DNA from 3 places in the Nocardiopsis sp. CNZ308 genome. Region 1 is predicted to be linked to each of the others. Evidence: riboswitches for the same ligand, from Rfam matches in the RefSeq annotation. Region 1 holds a riboswitch; each other region holds the start of a gene.

What was found. A riboswitch is a leader RNA that binds a small molecule or an ion and turns the genes downstream of it on or off. The one in region 1 is predicted to bind thiamine pyrophosphate.
Region 2: another riboswitch for thiamine pyrophosphate. It lies ahead of thiD (bifunctional hydroxymethylpyrimidine kinase/phosphomethylpyrimidine kinase); the one in region 1 lies ahead of EV372_RS15470 (ECF transporter S component).
Region 3: another riboswitch for thiamine pyrophosphate. It lies ahead of thiO (glycine oxidase ThiO); the one in region 1 lies ahead of EV372_RS15470 (ECF transporter S component).

What each region holds. Positions count from the first base shown of each region.
Region 1 is NZ_SHKJ01000001.1:3,542,216-3,548,800, forward strand. It holds gene EV372_RS15465 (transglycosylase domain-containing protein) at 1-1,616, shown strand, start outside; TPP riboswitch at 1,680-1,787, shown strand; gene EV372_RS15470 (ECF transporter S component) at 1,896-2,513, shown strand; gene EV372_RS15475 (ABC transporter ATP-binding protein) at 2,516-4,129, shown strand; gene EV372_RS15480 (energy-coupling factor transporter transmembrane component T family protein) at 4,263-5,006, shown strand; gene EV372_RS15485 (enoyl-CoA hydratase/isomerase family protein) at 5,064-5,852, shown strand; gene EV372_RS15490 (protein kinase domain-containing protein) at 6,237-6,585, shown strand, end outside.
Region 2 is NZ_SHKJ01000001.1:3,987,618-3,994,202, reverse strand. It holds gene EV372_RS17305 (acyl-CoA synthetase) at 1-349, shown strand, start outside; gene EV372_RS17300 (DUF368 domain-containing protein) at 831-1,760, shown strand; gene EV372_RS17295 (DedA family protein) at 1,780-2,475, shown strand; TPP riboswitch at 2,617-2,715, shown strand; gene thiD (bifunctional hydroxymethylpyrimidine kinase/phosphomethylpyrimidine kinase) at 2,703-3,506, shown strand; gene EV372_RS17285 (alanine/glycine:cation symporter family protein) at 3,606-5,024, opposite strand; gene EV372_RS17280 (DUF6457 domain-containing protein) at 5,527-5,781, opposite strand; gene EV372_RS17275 (glycosyltransferase family 4 protein) at 6,241-6,585, shown strand, end outside.
Region 3 is NZ_SHKJ01000001.1:400,789-407,373, forward strand. It holds gene EV372_RS01695 (zinc-binding dehydrogenase) at 1-992, shown strand, start outside; gene thiE (thiamine phosphate synthase) at 989-1,660, opposite strand; gene EV372_RS01705 (Rv2175c family DNA-binding protein) at 1,740-2,093, opposite strand; TPP riboswitch at 2,176-2,287, shown strand; gene thiO (glycine oxidase ThiO) at 2,256-3,452, shown strand; gene thiS (sulfur carrier protein ThiS) at 3,458-3,664, shown strand; gene EV372_RS01720 (thiazole synthase) at 3,667-4,425, shown strand; gene pknB (Stk1 family PASTA domain-containing Ser/Thr kinase) at 4,870-6,585, shown strand, end outside.

The DNA of each region.
Region 1 (6,585 bases):
CCCAGGAGGAGCGCGACCGGATGCTGGAGCGGGGAGGCATCACCGTGCGCACCACCCTGGACCTGGACATGCAGGAGGCCGCCGAGCAGGCGATCGAGCGCTACGTCCCCGCGGGCGACTCCCACAAGTTCGCCGCCGAGGTCCTCGTGGAGCCCGGTACCGGCCGGGTGCGGGTGATGGCCCAGAACATGCGCTACGGCTTCTCCGACGAGCCGGGCACCACCTCGATCAACCTGTCCGTGGACCACGAGGACGGCGGGTCGCTGGGCTACCAGGCGGGTTCGACGTTCAAGCCGTTCACCCTGGCCGCCGCCCTGGACGCCGGGCTCAAGTACGACACCAGCTTCTCCTCGCCCGAGTCCACGACGGTGAGCGGCCTGGAGAACTGCGAGGGCGGCAGGATGGCGCCCTGGGACGTGCGCAACGCCGGGGAGAGCGACGGCGGCAGGCACAACATGATCAGCGGGACGAAGGGCTCGGTGAACACCTACTTCGCCCAGCTCCAGGAGCGCGTCGGCCTGTGCGAGACGGCGGAGATGGCCCGGAGCCTGGGCATCCACCGCGCGGACGGCGAGGACCTGCAGGTGTGGAGCTCCTTCACCCTGGGCGACCAGGAGGTCTCCCCGCTCACCATGGCCAGCGCCTACGCCGTCTTCGCCTCCCGGGGCACCTACTGCGAGCCGGTCCCCGTGGCCTCGCTCCTCATCGAGGGAGAGGACGGCGAGGAGGTCGAGGTGGGCACCGAGTGCGAGGAGGGCGCGCTGGACGCCGAGGTCGCCGACGGCGTCAACCACCTGCTCCAGCAGACCTTCGAGGGCGGTACCGCCAACGGCCTGGAGATCGGCCGCCCGGTGGCGGGCAAGACCGGCACCACCGACAGCGCGGCCTACGCGTGGTTCGCGGGCTACACCCCGAACCTGGCCGGGACCGTGGTGGTCGGCGACATCCGGGGCGGGGAGCAGCACACGCTCCAGGGCGTGACCATCGGCGACCGCTACTACGGCATCGTCTACGGGGCCACGCTGCCCGGCCCGATCTGGCAGGCCACCATGCGCGAGGCCGTGGCGGAGCTGCCGAAGGAGGAGTTCGCCCCCTCGCCGAAGGTCTACGGCAAGGCCTCGGACAAGCCGTCGGGCGGCGGTGACGACGGTGACACCGGTGGCGGCGGCGGTGGCGACACGGGTGACGGCGGCGTCGCGGCCGGTGGCGGTGACGGCTCGACCGGCGGCGCTGGCGGCGCCGCGGGTGACGGTGGCTCGACCGGCGGTGGCGGCACCGGTGACAGCGGCGAGGAAGCCACCGGCGGTGGCGGTGGTACCGGTGGCGGCGGTGGCTCGACCGGCGGAGGTGGCGGCGGTGGCGAGGGCTCGACCGGCGGCGGTGGAGGCGGCGGTACCGGCGGTGGTGGCGGTTCGACCGGTGGAGGCACCGGTGGCGGTGGCGGAGGCGGGAACACCGGCGGCGGTGGAGGCGGCGGGGGCGGAGACGGCGGCGGTACCGGCGGCGGCGGCGGTACCGGTGGCGGCGAGTCCCCGGGCGGGGACGGCGGCGCGCCCTGGAGCGGCGCGACCCCGGGACCGCAGACGCCCGAAGGCGGTGCCAGCCCCGGGGGCTGAGGCCCCCGACGTGCGCTGACGCGACCCGGGAACACCCCGGCGTTCCCCGTTGTTCATAATGGACGAAACCGACAGGGGAGCGCGCGAGCGCTGAGAGTGCGGCACCAGGCCGCAGACCCTTACACACCTGATCTGGGTCATGCCAGCGAAGGAAGTCGTAGGAACCGTCACCGGTGGCGTGCTCCCGCGCACCGGGGACGTCCCGGCGCGCACGGAACGCGTCCCGGCGCCGCTCTCGGCCGCACGGGCCCCTCGCATCCCCCGGCGAAGGGACACCACATGAAGAGGAACACCACCCCCCAGGGCGCCGGCTTCCGGCGCGACCTCCTCGACCGACTGCGGAGCTGGCGCACCGTCGACATCGTCGTGGCCGCCGTCATCGGCGTCGCGGTCGGCGTGGTCTTCTGGCTCTGGAACATCGTCTGGTCGGTCACGACGCCGCTGTTCGTCGGCTTCCCACCCGCGCAGGCCGTCGTCTACGGCATGTGGCTGATCTCCGGCGTACTGGGCGGCCTGATCATCCGCAAGCCCGGTGCGGCCCTGCTCACCGCCATCGCCGCCGCCTCGGTCTCGGCGCTCCTGGGCACCCAGTGGGGGGTCATGGTCATCCTCGACGGCACCCTCCAGGGCATCCTGCCCGAACTCGTCTTCCTCGCCTTCGGCTACCGCCGCTGGGGCATGGGCGTGGCCGTCCTGGCGGCGGCGGTCGCGGGCGTCTCCCCCGCCATCCGCGACAACCTCGCCTACAACGTGACCTGGCCGCTGTCCTACCAGGTCACCTACGGCGTCATCGTGGTGGTCAGCGCCGCCCTCATCGCGGGCGTGGGCTCCCGCCTGCTCACCACCGCCCTGGCCCGCTCCGGGGCACTGGCCCCCTTCCCGTCCGCGAGGGGCTGACCGTGGCCTCCGCGAACGGGCGCCGGACGGCGGCCGGGGGCCCCGGTGCGCGCGTGGAGCTCTCCGGCTGGGGCTGGCGGCACTCGGGCCGCGGGTCCCACGCGCTGCGCGGCGTGGACCTGGTGATCGAGCCGGGCGAGCGCGTGCTGCTGCTGGGCGCCTCCGGCGCGGGCAAGTCCACCCTGCTGCACTCGCTGGCCGGTCTGACCGGCGAGGACGCCGCCATCAGCGGCGACCACGAGGGCACCCTGCTCCTGGACGGCGAGCCCGCCGACCGGAGCCGGGGCTCGGTCGGCCTGGTCAGCCAGGACCCCGAGACGCAGCTGGTGATGGCGCGCGCGGGCGACGACGTCGCCTTCGGCCCGGAGAACCTGGGCGTGGCCCCCGACCTCATCTGGCCCCGGGTCCACGAGGCGCTGGAGGCCGTGGGCTTCCCGTACGGCCCGCGCCACCCCACCGGAGCGCTGTCGGGCGGTGAGAAGCAGCGCCTGGTGATCGCCGGGGCCCTGGCTATGCGCCCCCGCCTGCTGCTGCTGGACGAGCCCACCGCCAACCTCGACCCCGCAGGGGCCGAGCTGGTGCGCGGCGTGCTGACCCGCCTGCTCGCCGAGACCGAGGCGACCCTGGTGCTGGTCGAGCACCGGGTGGCCGACGTCGTGGACCTGGTGGACCGGGTCGTGGTCGTGGCACCGGGCGGCGGGGTCGTCGCCGACGGGCCGCCGGGGACGGTGTTCGCCGAGCACGGGCGCTCGCTGGCCGCGCAGGGAGTGTGGGTGCCCGGGCACGAGCCCGCGCCCGTCCTGGCGCCCGCGCCGGGCGGGGATCCCCTGCTGGAGGCCGCGGGCGTCACGGCGCGCACCCCGCGCCAGCTCGGCGTGCGCGCGGCGCCCCGGCGCACGGTGTTCGAGGGGGTGGACGCCACCGTCCGCGCCGGGACCGCGACCGCCCTGACCGGCCCCAACGGCGCGGGCAAGTCCACGCTGCTGACCCTGCTCGCCGGACTGGCCAGGCCCCACCGGGGGGCGGTGCTGCCGCGCGGGCCGCTGGCCGGAGCCGACCCGCGCCCGCTCGTGCGCTGGCCCGCCCGCAGGCTGGCCCGGCACGTGGGCACGGTCTTCCAGCACGCCGAGGACCAGTTCGTCACCGCCACCGTGCGCGACGAGCTGCGCTTCGCCCCGCTGCGCGCCGGGATGGGCGAGGCCGAGACCGAGGCCTGGGTGGGCGAGCTGATGGAGCGCCTGCGCCTGTCCGCGCTGGCCGACGTGCACCCCTACACGCTCTCGGGCGGGGAGAAGCGGCGGCTGTCGGTGGCCACGGCGCTCAGCTCGGGCCCCGCGCACGCGCCCGACGCGCTCGTCCTCGACGAGCCCACCTTCGGTCAGGACACCCGGACCTGGACCGAACTCGTGGAGCTGCTCGCCACCCTGCGGTCCGCGGGCCGCGCGGTGGTGATGGCCACCCACGACGACCTGCTGTTGCGCCACCTGGCCGACGCGCGGGTGCGCGTGGCCGGGGGCAGGGCCGTCCAGGAGGCCGCCGCACCGGACGCGGGCGCAGGGACGGAGCCGACCGGGCCCGCGGGGCACGCGGCGGTGGGAAGGGGGAGCCGTGGCTGACCGGAGGCTGTCGGACACACCCGGGGAGGGAACCCGTGCACCGGGCGGGGTCCGTACGCCGGACGAGGTCCGTGCACCGCAGGGGGTTCGAGGACAGGGCGGGGCCGGTCCCCCGGCAGGGGACGCGCTCACCCTGGAGGCGCCCGAGGACGGCGGTGCGCGCTTCTGGCTGGTCGGGCTCAACCCGGCGGCCAAACTGCTCGCCGCCCTGCTGCTGGGCGTGGGCCTGGTCCCGGCCGTGGACGCCGTCACCGGCGGCACGGTGCTGGCGGGCGTCCTGCTGCTCCTGCCGTTCAGCGGGATCGACCGGCGCACCCTGCTCGTCCTGGGCGGGCCCTTCCTGCTCATGGGGCTCTCCAGCGGGCTGGTCAACTACCTGTACGGGGAGCACGGCGCGGAGGGCGCGCTGGGCGCCGCGGTGCGCCTGCTGGCCATCGCCCTGCCCGGACTGCTCGCCGCCGTGAGCAGCGACCCCACGGAGACCGCCGACGGCCTGGTGCAGCGGCTCCGGGTCCCCGAGCGGCCCGCCATGGGCGTGCTGGCGGCGCTGCGGCTCGTCCCGCTGCTCGCCGACCAGTGGCGCACGATCACGCTGGCGCGGAGGGCGCGCGGGCTGGAGGCCGGTCGCAACCCGGTCAGGGCGGTCACGCTGTTCTTCGGCCGCCTGTTCGCCCTGCTGGTGCGCTCCATCCGCACCGGGACGCTGCTGGCGGCGGCGATGGACGCGCGCGCCTTCGGGACCGGGCCGCGCACCCGAGCCCGGGAGAGCCGCTGGCGGACCGCGGACACGCTGCTGCTGGCGGGGGCCGCCCTGCTCCTGGCGGCGGCCTACACCCTGTCCGCCCGGCTGGGCACCCTGGTGCTGCTCTTCTCCTGAACCGGGTGGTAAGCAGTTCGGAGACAGTGACGTCCGAGTAGTGAGGGGCAGTGGACCGTGGGCGAGTTCGTGCGTGTGGAGACCGATCCGGACCACCCGGCCGTGGCCGTGATCCGGCTGGACAGGCCGAAGGTGAACGCGCTCAACGCCGCGCTCACCGCGGAGATCGCCGAGGCCGCGACCCGGGTCGCCAAGGACCCGGACGTGCGCGCCGTGGTCGTCTACGGCGGCGAGCGGGTGTTCGTCGCGGGCGCCGACATCAAGGAGATGGCCGACCTCACCGCCGCGCGGATGCTGGGCTACGCGCGCGACCTCCAAGGCGCCCTGAACCTGGTGGCCCGCATCCCCAAGCCGGTCGTGGCGGCGGTCACCGGGTACGCGCTCGGCGGCGGCCTGGAGCTGGCCCTGGCCGCGGACTTCCGCGTCGCGGGGGCCGGGGCCAGGCTGGGCGTGCCCGAGATCCAGCTCGGCGTCATCCCCGGTGCGGGCGGGACCCAGCGCCTGCCCCGCCTGATCGGTCCGTCCCGGGCCAAGGAGATGATCTTCAGCGGCCGCCACGTGAAGGCGGACGAGGCCCGGGAGATCGGCCTGGTGGACCAGGTCGTCCCGGACGAGGAGGTCTACCGGGCCGCCGTGGCGCTGGTCGCCCGGTACGCCGAGGGCCCGGCCGTCGCGCTGGCCGCGGCCAAGGAGGCGGTGGACCGGGGCCTGGAGACGGACCTGGACACCGGTCTGGAGATCGAGCGCCTGCACTTCGCGGGTCTGTTCTCGACCGAGGACCAGAAGGACGGCATGCGCAGCTTCGTCGAGCAGGGACCCGGCAAGGCCGTTTTCCAGGGGCGCTGAGGAGGCGCCGCACGGAGCTGATCGGACACCGGAACAGCAGGTCGGGGCGGCGGCACACGGTGCCGTGCCGTCCGTCCCGCCACCGTTTCGGCGGATTCGAGAACTTTTCGCCCCTCTCGTTGGATCGAACGGTGTCACAGGGGGTTCGGCCGAACGTCCGGATCCGGCCAGTCCGGACGGGAGGGAGGGAACCGCCCACGCCAGTTTTCCGTCATACTCGTGAGGGTCGCCCCCGGACGGACGCGCCGCCTGAACCCCGGACGCCCGGCGGTGCGGAAGCGACCACACGGGCCCGAGACGGGACGAACAAGCCAATGGTGACCCATCCCCCGGCCGTTAAGCTGGACGCGGTGGTATGTGGTCTTTTGAGGGGATGAGTTCTCGATGGCAATGTCGGCAGGTTTCCCCATGGGTGAGGAGCTGCCGGAGCGCATCGGCCACTACGTCATCCGCCGCCGCATCGGGCAGGGCGGCATGGGCGTGGTGTACCAGGCCGAGGATCCCCGGACCGAGCAGTTCGTCGCGGTGAAGGTCCTCAAGCCGGAGGTCGCGGGCGACCAGATCGCCCGGGCCCGCCTCGCCCGCGAGGTCGAGACCATGCGCCGCGTGCACAGCCCCAACGTGGCCGAGGTCATCGAAGCCGACACCCAGGCCGAGCTGCCGTGGGTGGTCACCGAGCACATCCCCGGCCCGACCCTGGACGCCACGGTCACCAACCACGGCCCGCTGCGCG
Region 2 (6,585 bases), 450 kb from region 1:
ACGCGGCAGCGCGGTGATCAACACCGCCGGGGAGAAGGTCTACCCCGAGGAGGTGGAGGCCGCGCTCAAGGCGCACCCCTCGGTGGAGGACGCCATCGTGGTGCCCTCGCCCGACGAGTACCTCGGGCAGCGGGTGACCGCGCTGGTCTCGCTGGCCGCGAACGCCCGTCTGGAGGAGGCCGAGCTGCGCGCGTACTGCCGTGTGCGGCTGGCGGGGTTCAAGGTGCCGCGCACCGTGCACTTCGTGGACCGGGTGCGGCGTACGGCGGTCGGCAAGCAGGACTACCGGTGGGCGGCGTCGGTCACCGGGGCCGGTGCGCCCGCTCCGGCCGTTCCGAACCTTCCCTGAGCCCGGTCCGGGTTCCAGGACCCCCGCCGGGCTCCGCGACGGGCCCGGAGCCGGACTCCGGAGGCGGGTCCGTGTGCGAGGCGGCGCTCGCGGCCGGGCTCCCGGGTTCCACGGCCGCCCGCTGCGGAACTCCGCACCGGGGCGGTACGGGACCCTTCATTTCGGGCACAGGGTCAATACGGACTTACCCAGCCGAAACAGGGGTTGCGCATGTTTCCCACCGCTCTCCGACCGCTCCGCCACCGCTAGACTGGCGTCGCCTGGTTCCGGGCCCCACGGTTTCCCTCCCCCGCTCCGACCGGATCGCACACTCCCGGCCGGGGCCGACCGGCCCACCTCGCCTCCGGTCGAAGCCGTGGACCGCGAGGACCACCTTGACCCACCCCTCCACCCGTGCACACGGTGCGCGTGCGGTGACACCACTAGGACGGAGGACGGCGCGCCTCCCCGGGCCCCGCCCGGAGCGCGCCCAAGAACCCAGATGCCCAACTCAGTAGGCAGCTACATCTTCAACGCGGTGCGCGGCGGCGCCGTGGGCGCCTCGGAGGCCCTTCCCGGTATCAGCGGCGGCACGGTCGCCCTCATCGTCGGCCTCTACGACAAGCTCATCGGCGGCGCCGGCCACATGGTCAGCGGTGTCAAGCGCTACGTCACCGACGTCCCGCGCGGACGCGGGAGGGAACGCGCCCAGGAGCAGTTCCGCCAGGTGGACTGGAGCGTGCTGGTCCCCGCGCTCGTCGGCATGGTGGCCTTCCTCGGTATGGCGGCCGTGATCCTCGCCCCGCTGGTCGAGGCCCACACCCAGTACGCGTACGCGCTGTTCTTCGGCCTGGTCCTGGCCTGCCTGTGGATCCCCTACACCGGCGCGGGCCAGAAGTGGCGGGCCTGGCACTACCTCGTCGCCCTGGTCTTCGCCGCGGGCGCGTTCTTCCTCACCGGCCTGCCCGGCGCCAACCTGCCCACCCACCCGGTCGTCGTCTTCCTCGCCGCGGCGGTGGCCGTCTGCGCCCTGGTGCTGCCCGGGCTGTCCGGATCCTTCATCCTGCTCACTCTGGGCCTGTACGAGCCCACGATCAGCGCGGTCGGGGACATGGACATCGCCTACCTGTCGGTGTTCGCTCTCGGTATGCTCACCGGCCTGTCGCTGTTCGTGAAGCTGCTCCAGCACCTGCTGGAGAACTTCCACCACATGACCCTGGTGGTCCTCACCGGCCTGATGGCCGGTTCCCTGCGCGCCCTGTGGCCCTGGCAGGACGAGGACCGCACATTCCTGGTTCCCACCGACGTCCCGCTGACGGTCGCCCTGATGGCGGTCGGCTTCGCGATCGTGGCGGCGGCCATCGTCTGGGAGCGCCGCAAGCGCCTCCGGATGGAGGAGGCCGAACTCCACCGGGCCCCCACCCACGCCTGAGAACGGGAACGACAACCGCATGACAACGAATCCGCTGTTGACCGCGGCCTCGACGACGGACGTCGGCGTCGCCCACGAGTACGAGGGATTCATCGGGTGGGTCCTGAGCCTGATGACGACCCTGGGCGAACCCGGTGTCGGCGTGGCGCTGTTCATCGAGACCTTCTTCCCGCCGATGCCCAGTGAGGCGGTCCTGCCCGGCGCCGGGTTCCTCGCCTACGCCGGACACATGAACGTGTGGCTCGCCATCCTGTGGGCGACGATCGGCTGCCTGGTCGGCGCGTGGGGCTTCTACGCGATCGGCGCGCTCCTGGGCCGCGAGCGCACGGCCTGGCTGGTCGAGAAGACCCCGCTGCTGGAGATCGAGGACTTCTACAAGGCCGAGCGCTTCTTCACCCGCTTCGGCGGCGTCGCCGTCCTGCTGGGCCGGTGCGTGCCCCTGGTCCGCAGCTTCATCTCGGTGCCCGCCGGGATCGAGCGGATGCCCCTGTTCAAGTTCTCGCTGTACACGGTCATCGGCTCCGCGGTGTGGAACACGATCTGGATCGGCCTCGGCTACGTCTTCGGCCCGGCCATCGAGCCCATCCTCGCCCAGTGGAGCGGCGTGATCAGCAACATCGTGGTCGTGATCATCGGCCTGCTGGTGCTGTGGTTCATCCTGGCCCGCGTCTACAAGCGGACCAAGGCCCGCCGGATCGAGGGCACCTCCGCCTGAGGCGCCTTCCCCCGGGGCTCCCCCCGTGAACCCCTCCAGGGGTCCGCCCGCATCCCCGGGCGGGCCCCTTCGCGCTTGTGTGGGTATCCTGCCCGGAACGCACCGACAACCACACAACGGCCGGGGCCGCCGACGCGGCCCCGCCCAGGCGCGGGGTGCCGGGACACGTTCCCGGCTGAGAGCACACCCGTCGAACCTGCCCTAGTTAGCACTAGCGAAGGAACGCCATGAGCGCGTACAACATCGTGTCCATCGCCGGCAGCGACCCCAGCGGGGGCGCGGGCGTCCAGGCCGACCTCAAGGCCTTCTCCGCGCACGGGACCTTCGGGATGACGGTGATCACCGCGCTGACCGCCCAGTCCACGCGCGGCGTCACCGGGGTCCACCCGATCCCGGCGCGGTTCGTCGCCCACCAGATGGACACCCTCTTCGCCGACGCCGACGTGCACGCGGTCAAGGTGGGCATGCTGGGCACCTCGGAGGTCACCGAGGCCGTGGCCGAGGCGATCGACCGCCACGCGCTGCCGAACGTGGTGGTGGACCCGGTGATGGTCGCCAAGAGCGGGGACCGGCTGCTGGAGGCCTCGGCCGTCGACGCGTTGCGCACCAAGCTCCTGCCCCGCGCGGACCTGGTCACCCCGAACCTGCCCGAGGCCGCGGACCTGCTGGAGGAGCCCGAGGCGACCGACCTGGCGTCGATGCGCGCCCAGGCCTGGCGGCTGCTGGAGCTCGGCCCGCGCCGGGTCCTGCTCAAAGGCGGCCACCTGCCCGGCGGGGAGAGCGTCGACGTCCTGGTCGGCCGGGACACCGACCCGGTCGAGCTCCGCGCCCCGAGGGTGGCCACCCGCAACACGCACGGCACCGGGTGCACGCTCTCCTCCTCGATCGCGGCCCTGCTGCCGCAGCGTCCGGACGTGGCCGCCGCGGTGGGCGACGCCAAGGACTACCTGACCGAGGCCATCCGGCGCGCCGACGAGATCGACGCGGGCGGCGGACAGGGCCCGGTGCACCACTTCCACGCCTGGTGGTAGCAGCGGCGTCCGGAGGAGGGAACGCCGAGGGGGGACCGGCTCCGCGCCGGTCCCCCCTTCCTCGTTCCGACCTCCGGTGGAGGCGCGGCCCCTACCGGGTCAGACCTTGGTCACGTCCTCCATGACCTTGTCCGGGTCCCTCCAGTCGGGGTGGGCGAAGAACTTGCGCGTCTCAGCCACGATGACCGGGGACAGCAGCAGGAGCCCGATGAGGTTGGGCAGGGCCATCAGGCCGTTGGCGATGTCGCTGAACAGCCAGACCGAGTCCAGGCTGGCGACCGCGCCCACGTAGATGACGGCGATGAACACCAGGCGGTAGGGCAGGACCAGACGGCGTCCGCCCAGGAACACCATGCAGCGCTCGCCGTAGTAGGACCACCCGAGCAGGGTGGTGAAGGCGAACACGGCCACCGCGACGGCCACGATGACGGCGCCGGCCGGGGCGAGCACGGGGCTGATCGACCCCAGGCCCTCGGAGACCGCGTTGCTGGTCATCAGGGAGCCGTCCGCCTCACCGTCGTCCCAGACGCCGGTGGTGATGATGACCAGGCAGGTCATGGTGACCACGATGATGGTGTCGATGAAGGTCTGGGTCATCGAGACCATGGCCTGGCGGACCGGCTGCTTGGTCTTGGCCGCGGCGGCGGCGATGGCCCCGGTGCCCAGGCCCGACTCGTTGGAGAAGATGCCGCGGGCGAAGCCCAGCTGGATGGCGAGCATGACGCTCGCACCGGCGAAGCCGCCCGTGGCCGCGGTGCCGGTGAAGGCGTCGGTCACCACGAGCTGGAGCGCGGGGAGGATCGCGGCCCAGTTGACGGCCAGGATGACCAGGCAGATGCCCACGTAGCCGACGATCATGATCGGCACGAGGCCGGAGGCGACGCGGCCGATGCTCTTGATGCCGCCGAGGATGACGGCGCCCGCGAGGACCACGAGGGCCAGGCCCACCATCCACGGCTCCAGCGGCGTGACGCTGGTGATCTGCTGCGAGACGGCGTTGGCCTGGGTGCCGTTGCCGATACCGAAGGCGGCGATGGCGCCGAAGACCGCGAAGGCCACGCCCAGAGTGGTTCCCAGGCCGCCGGGGATCCCGTACTTGAGGTAGTACATCGGGCCGCCGCTCTGTTCGCCCTTGGCGTCGGTGCGGCGGAACTTCACGCCGAGGAGGGCCTCGCTGTACTTGGTGGCCATACCGAGGAAGCCGACGACCCACATCCAGAACAGCGCGCCGGGGCCGCCGACGCCGATGGCGAGCGCGGCGCCGGCGATGTTGCCGACGCCGACGGTGGCGGCCAGGGCCGTGCTCAGCGCCTGGTAGTGGGAGATGTCGCCCTCGACGGAGTCGTCCTCCTTGCGCCGGACGATGGCGAGCCACAGCGCGTGCGGCAGGCGGAAGAGCTGGAGCAACCGGAGACGGACGGTGAGGAACAGGCCGACACCGAACAGCAGCGGGATGAGGACGAAGGGCCCCCAGATGATGCTGCTGGCGAGGCTCGCCATTTCGAGCAGTTGGTCCACAGGGGATCTCCCTATCGGTGAGTGTGTGGGGACGAAGGCCGCCGGTACTGAAGTACGGGGGATCCGACGCCCTCGCGATCGCTTCGGCACTGGTGGAGGCCCGCGATATCGGCAAAGAATCGCATCGACGCGTAACGAACACATCACATGTGTTCCACATGCCTGTTTCTTCGGGAACCTCCGGTTCCATTTCCGCGTACCGCTCGGGTGGGGCGGTGTCCTCCGGAGGCTTCCGCGCTCGCCGGGGGCCCGGTCCCGGGGCTCCGCCCGGACGGCGGCGGCCCCGGAGGAACCGGTGGAGCCGGTGCGGCCCGCGCGAGGCGGTCGGGTGCGGTCGGTACGGAGGGCCGGTCGCTACGACCACGACGATCCGCCGCGACCGGGTCGGACTCCGGACGCCGCGTTCCTCACGAACGCGGCCGCGACGGCACGGCCGGGACGGACGGGAGGAGCCGTCGGCACGGACGGGAGGGCCCCGACCAGCGCGGACGACGGCGGGGTGTCAGGCGCGGTCCTCCTCGTCGGCCTGGGCCAGGGCGAGTCTGCTGAGGGCCGCCGCGGCCTCGTCGGGGTCCGCGCCCTGTCCCACCGCCACGCCCAGGAGGTAGGTGGTGAGGGGCGCGGCGGGCCGGGCCACGGAGTGGGCGGCGTCCCGGGCGAGGTCGAGCACCCGGTCGACGTCCTCCTTGCGGAGGGGTTCGGTGCCGGTCAGGCCCAGTTCGCTTCGGACTGCTTCGGCCCATTCCACGAGGGTCACCGCATGACTCCTTAGAGCAATATATTGGCTACATTCAGCAATCATATCCACCGGGGAGTCACCCGGTGGACACACGGGCACACGGGCACGGTCACCGACCGCTCGGACTGCCCACGCCTGGTCTTCGGGCGCGGTTCCCCCGCACCCAAACCGAGGTTCATCCCACGAGCCTAGCGTCGGAGACAGCCGTCCCCGGCGTAGGCAGCCGTCCCCCCGGCGTTGGGAGCCACCCGCATGTCCCCGACCGACCGTACGTCTCCGGCCACGCGCATGTCCCCGGCCGCTCACCCGTCCCCGGCCGCACGCGTACCCTCCGCGCCCCCGGCCGCGCCCCGAACCGCGGCCGACCACGCGTCCGCTCGCGTTCCCGCTGCCGGGCACCGGGCTCCAGCCGCCCACACGCCCCCGCTCGACCGCGTGCTCCCGGCCGACGCCCGGGGCCCGCTGAGGGTGGCGATCGTGACGGAGTCCTTCCTCCCCCAGGTCAACGGGGTGACCAACTCCGTGTGCAGGGTCGCCGACCTGTTGGCCGCGCGCGGCCACGAGGCCCTGGTGCTGGCCCCCGGGCCCGGCCCCTCCTCCTACGCGGGTTTCCCGGTGGTCCGACTCGCCTCCGTACCACTGCCGTTCTACCGCGACTTCTCCGTGGGGCTGCCCGCGCGGCGGGTGATGACCGCGGCGATCCGCGCCTTCTCCCCCGACGTGCTGCACCTGGCCTCGCCCGCCCTGCTCGGGGCGGCGGCCGTGGAGACCGCGCGCAGGTGGGCGCTGCCGACCGTGGCGGTGTTCCAGACCGACCTCCCC
Region 3 (6,585 bases), 3.1 Mb from region 1:
AGGTCGAGGAGTTCGGCGGCCCGGAGGTCCTGGTGGTCCGGGACGTGCCCGAGCCCGAGGTGGGACCGGGCCAGGCGCTGGTGGAGGTCGCCGCGGCGAACGTGATGTACCTGGACACCCTGGTCCGCGGCGGCTGGGGGCTGGACTACTTCCCCGTGGCTCCCCCCTACGTCCCCGGCGCGGGCGTGGCCGGGCGGGTGGTCCGGATCGGCCCGGGCGTGGACCCGGGCTGGGAGGGGGCCGCGGTGGTCGCCGACACCGGGCACACGGACGGGACGCCGGAAAGGCCCACCCTACCCGTGGACGGCTACGCCGAACGGGCCGTGGTCCCGGAGTCGGCACTGGTCAGGGTGCCCGAGGAGGTGGACCCCCGGGCGGCGCTGGCCCTGCTGCACGACGGACCGACCGCGCTGGCGCTGGAGCGGGCGGCGGGCTTCGGGCCCAGCACCACGGTCCTGGTCGCCGCGGCCGCCGGAGGGGCGGGCACCCTCGCCGTCCAACTGGCCCGCACGGCCGGGGCCCGGGTCATCGGCGCGGCCAGGGGCGGTGCCAAGCTGGCCCTGGTCCGCGAACTGGGCGCGCAGGAGACCGTGGACTACTCCGAGCCGGGCTGGCCGGAGCGGGTGCGCGCGCTGACCGGCGGCGCCGGGGTCGACGTGGTCCTGGACGGCGCCGGGGGCGCGCTGGGCGCGGCGGCCTTCGGGACCCTGGCCGACGGCGGCCGGTTCGTCGGCTACGGCTCCGCGGGCGGGAGCTTCACGGAGGTGGACGCGGAGGAGGCCGGGCGCCGCGGGATCGAGGTCCTGGGCCTGTTCGACCTCAAGCAGGCCGACGGCGACCGGCAGGACGCCCTGCGGATGGTGCTGGAGATGGCCCGCATGGGCAGGATCACCCCGCACGTGGGGCTGACCCTGCCGCTGGAGCGGGCCGCAGAGGCGCACGCCGCGCTGGAGGGGCGCACGGTGCTCGGCAAGGCCCTGCTGGTGCCCTAGGGCCGGGCGGCGCGGGCCGCCAGGCGCTGGCGCAGAGCGGCGGCGGCGGCCCGGGGGTCCTCCGCCTCCGTGATCGCGCGCACGACCACGACCCGGCGGGCCCCGGCGTCCAGCACGCGGTCGATGTTGTCGGCGTCGATCCCGCCGATGGCGAACCAGGGGCGGTCGGTGCCCAGCGCGGCCGCCTCCTCCACCAGCTCCAGCCCGGCGGCCGGGCGGCCCGGCTTGGTGGGGGTCGCCCAGGTCGGTCCGACGCAGAAGTAGTCGCTGCCGGGCTCCTCGGCGGAGGCGGCCGCGGCGGCGACGTCGTTGTTGGAGCGGCCGATCACGGGGTCGGCACCGATGATGTCGCGGGCCATGGGCACGGGCAGGTCCCGCTGGCCCAGGTGGAGGACGTCGGCGCGCACGGCGCGGGCGATGTCGGCGCGGTCGTTGACCGCGAGCAGGGCGCCGTACCGCTCGCACGCCTCCTTCATCACCTCCAGGGCCGCGATCTCCTCGCGTGCCTCCAGGCCCTTGTCCCGGAGCTGGATGATGTCCACTCCCCCGGCCAGGGCCGCGTCGGCGAACTCGGCCAGGTCGCCCCGACCGGTCCGGGCGTCGGTGCACAGGTACAGAAGCGATGCGTCCAGGCGCTTGCGCAGGCTGGTTCCGTGGCTGGTCCTCACACGGTCCACCCTAGGCCCTGGCGCGTTCGGACCCAAGGGGGAGGGACGCGGCGGCGCGCCCCTCCCCCTTCCGCGCGGACTAGAAGGCCAGGCTCTGGGCCCGGCGGCGCACCTCGGTGCCCCGGTTCTCGCGCATGGCCTGGATCGGCGTGCCCGGCAGGGAGTCGTCGGGGGTGAACAGCCAGCGCAGGGCCTCCTCGGAGGAGAAGCCCGCGTCGGTGAGCAGCAGCAGCGTCCCCGGCAGACCCTTGACCAGGTCGTCGCCGTCGATGAAGGCGGCGGGAATGGAGAGTTCGCCGTCGCGGACCACACCCATCATGCGGTTCTCGCGGATCAGCGTCTTGATCCGGTTCGGGCTCACGCCCAGCGGAGCGGCGGCCTCCTTGAGGGTCAGCCAGTCGCCGATGAGCGTGTCGATGTCGCGTTGTGTCACACCACCAATCTGCCACATCCGCGCACCTCCTTCCCCCCGGCACGGCGCGCGCCGACCACGGGTCCTAGAATGGGGACAGACCCCTACATCCCGCGGGAGCCGGGTGGGACCCGGCTGAGAGGGAGGCTGTGAGCCTCCGACCGCACGAACCTGATCCGGATCATGCCGGCGAAGGGAGTGGAAGCCACAGCCGTGCGCACCTCCAACGATTCCCACCGCGACCGCGTCGTCGTGGTCGGCGGCGGCCTCGTCGGCCGGGTCACCGCCTGGCGCGCCGCCCAACGCGGACTGGGCGTCACCCTGGTCGAGTCCGACCCCGCCCGCGCCGCCTCCACCGTGGCCGCGGGCATGCTGACCCCCGCCACCGAGGCGGCGTTCGGCGAGGAGCCCCTCATGGAGCTGGGCATCCGCTCGGCCCGCATGTACGCGGACTTCGTCGCCGAACTGGAGGAGGCCAGCGGCCTGGACGTCGGACACCGCGCCACCGGCACGCTGCTGGTCGCCTTCGACCGCGACGACCTGGCCGTCCTCACCGAACTGCACGCGCTCCAGCGGAGGCTGGGCATCGCCGCCGAGCGCCTCACCGGCCGCGAGTGCCGCCGCCTGGAGCCCATGCTCGCCCCGTCCGTGCGCGGCGGCGTCCTGGCCCCCGACGACCACTCCGTGGACCCGCGGCGGCTGCTGCGCGCCCTGGCCGCGGCGGGAGAGCGCGCGGGCGTCACCGAGGTCCGCGGGCGGGCCGGGGAGGTCCTCTCCCCCGGCCCCGGGGGCGCGCGGCTGGGCGTGCGCCTGGCCGGGGAGGCCGAGGCGGGGCGGACCCTGCCCGCGCACCAGGTGGTGCTGGCCGCGGGTTGCTGGGGCAACGGCGTCGCGGTCCCCGAACCCGTCGTCCCGCCGCTGCGCCCGGTCAAGGGGCAGCTGCTGCGCGCCCGGGTGCCCGCCGGCGAGCCGCCGCTCGTCAGCCGGACCGTCCGCGGCCTGGTCCGGGGCTTCCCGACCTACCTGGTGCCGCGCGCCGACGGCGAGGTCGTCATCGGCGCCACCCAGGAGGAGCTGGGCCACGACACCTCGCTCACCGTCGGGGGGCTCTGGCAGGTGCTGAGGGACGCGCGCGAACTCGTCCCCGGGGTGAGCGAGCTGGAGGTCACCGAGACCTGCGTCGGGCTGCGCCCCGGCTCCCCCGACAACGAACCCCTCCTGGGGCCCACCCGGGTCCCGGGACTGCACCTGGCCGCCGGGCACTTCCGGCACGGGGTCCTGTTGACCCCGGTGACCGGGGAGGCCATGGCCCGGGCCCTGACCGACGGAGACCTGCCCGAGTACGCCCGCCGTTTCACGGCACGACGCGCAAGTAGGTAGTAGCAGTGGAACTGATCATCAACGGCGACCGCCGCGAGTTCGCCGACGACACGACCGTGGAAGCCGTCGTGCGCGACCTGACCGGCACCGAGGCCCCCGGCGGTGTCGCCGTGGCCGTCAACGACGAGGTGGTGCGCCGGACCTCGTGGGCCGCGAGCCCGCTCAACCAGGGCGACCGCGTGGACGTCCTCACCGCGGTGCAGGGAGGCTGAGCATGAACGACGACCTCGTGATCGCGGGAACCTCCTTCGGGTCCCGGCTGATCACCGGAACCGGCGGAGCGCCCTCCCTGGAGGTCCTGGAGCAGGCCCTGATCGCCTCCGGCACCGAACTGACCACCGTGGCGATGCGCCGTGTCTCCCCCGGCACCCGGGGGTCGGTGTGGGACGTCCTGACCCGCAACAAGATCCGGGCGCTGCCCAACACCGCCGGGTGCTTCACCGCCGTGGACGCGGTGCGCACCGCCCGCCTGGGCCGCGAGGCGCTGGAGACCGACTGGGTCAAGCTGGAGGTGGTGGCGGACGAGCACACGCTGCTGCCCGACCCCGTCGAGCTGCTGGAGGCCGCCGAACAGCTGGTGGACGAGGGCTTCACCGTGCTGCCCTACACCAACGACGACCCCGTGCTGGCCCGGCGCCTGGAGCAGGTGGGCTGCGCCGCGGTGATGCCCCTGGCCGCCCCGATCGGCTCGGGGCTGGGCATCCGCAACCCGCACAACCTGGAGCTGATCGTCGAGCAGGCCGGCGTGCCCGTCATCGTGGACGCGGGGATCGGCACCGCCAGCGACGCCGCCCTGGCCATGGAGCTGGGGTGCGACGCGGTCCTGCTGGCCACGGCCGTGACCCGCGCCCAGGACCCGGTGCGCATGGCCGCCGCGATGCGCGACGCCGTACGCGCGGGCCGCGGCGCGCGCCTGGCGGGCCGCATCCCCGTGCGGCGCTACGCCCAGGCCTCCTCGCCGTCCGTGAGTTAGGCCACCCGGCCCCGCGCTCCGTCCCCGGCCCGCCGCCGACCGGTGCGTCCCACCTGGGGAGTTTGGCGGCGTCCTCTACCGTGGAACGAGTGTGCGGTCCGGCAAGGGCGCATCCCGCACACCACGACCACCCAGGCGCGAGCGTCCCCACCGCCCACGGAGCGGGCCTCACCGGGGACGGGGCGACCCGACGACCGGCGGAGCACACGCCACCGGGACCGGGAGAGCCCCGGCCGGGGTCGGGACCCGTCGTCCGGGGAGACCGAGCAGGCCCCCCGGACGACCCACCGGCCCCACCGGCACCCGAACGGGACGGCGCGACCGCGAACCGCGGGGCAGACCTGGCGTGGGCTTCCGCTATCGTGTCGGTTCGACACCCGGTGTCGGGTACGCGCCACCGGCCGCGACAGCCCGCGCTCCCCGCAGCAAGGACACTACTCCGCCGTGGACATGACGACTTCCGACCCGCTCGTAGGCGCCACCCTGGACCGACGTTACTTCGTGGAGTCCAGGATCGCCGGAGGCGGGATGGCGACCGTCTACGTCGCCCACGACCTGAGGTTGGACCGACGGCTGGCCCTGAAGGTGATGCACCCTTCGCTGGCCCAGGACCCGACCTTCGTGCAGCGCTTCATCAACGAGGCGCACTCCGTCGCCAAGCTCTCCCACCCCAACGTCGTGCAGGTCTTCGACCAGGGTGAGGACCAGGGGCACGTGTTCCTGGCCATGGAGTACGTACCCGGGCGCACCCTGCGCGACCTGCTCAAGTCCCGAGGCAGGCTCGGCGCCCACGACGCCCTGAACGCCATGGCCCCGGTGCTGGCCGCGCTCGGCGCCGCCCACCAGGCGGGCATGGTGCACCGCGACGTCAAGCCCGAGAACGTCCTCATCACCGAGGACGGCCGGGTCAAGGTCGCCGACTTCGGCCTGGCGCGCGCCGTGGAGCAGTCCAACCAGGGGCTGACCCGCACGGGCACCCTCATGGGCACGGCGGCCTACCTGGCCCCCGAGCAGATCGAGAAGGGCGTCGCCGACGCCCGCAGCGACGTGTACGCGGCGGGCATCATGCTCTACGAGCTGCTCACCGGCAGCCAGCCGCACACCGGCGAGACGCCCATCGCGATCGCCTACCAGCACGTCAACGAGGACGTCCCGCGCCCCTCGCACTTCCTGCCCGGCCTGCCCGCGGAGGTCGACGCGCTGGTCACCAAGGCCACCGAGCGCGACCCCAGGTACCGTCCCAGCAACGCGGGCCAGTACCTGGCCAAGGTCCTGGCGGTGCTCAACGGCCTGCCCGCGACTCCTCCCGTCTCGGCCGCTGACCAGGCCCCGCTGACGCCCGTCGCCCCGGCGGCGGCGGCCACGGCCTCGGTGACCGCGCCCCAGCTCATCGCCGGGGGCGCCGGTCCGGGCACCGAGAACGCGACCATGATCGTGGACATGGCCTCCGCCGGCCTCGACGACGGCCGCTACGACGACTACGACCGCGACAAGGACGGGTACGGCGGCGACGACGGGTACGACGACTACCGGGACGGCCCCGACCGGCGCCGCCGCAACCTGCTGATCGGGATCGGCGCGGCGGTCCTGGCGCTCGTCCTGTTCGGCGCGGGCTGGTGGTTCCTGGTCGGCCAGTACGAGAACGTCCCCGACGTGGTGGGCCGCGATCCCGAGGCCGCGAGCCAGATCATCCGCGACGAGGGCCTGCGCTACGACCTGTCCTCCGAGGCCGTCTACAGCGACGCCGAGCCGGGCACGGTCGGCGAGACCGACCCGGAGGTGGGCGCCCGCCTGTCCCCCGACGACGTGGTCACCGTGTACCTGTCCAAGGGCCCGCAGACGGTGGAGATGCCCGACCTGGTCGAGTTGGACGCCGCCGACGCGCTCAAGGAGCTGGAGGACCTGGGCTTCGACCCGGAGGGCATCGTCCAGGAGGACGTGAACTCCACCGAGGTCGAGCCCGGCGCGGTGGTCTCCACCTCCCCCGAGGCGGGCGCGGAGGCCGACCGGGAGGAGCCGGTCACCCTCACCGTCAGCCGGGGCATCCCGGTGCCCCCGGTGGTCGGCGAGGACCTGGACACCGCCCGCCAGATGCTGGAGGGCGAGGGCCTGTCCGTCGAGGTGGTCGAGGAGGAGAGCGCGGACGTCGAGGAGGGCAAG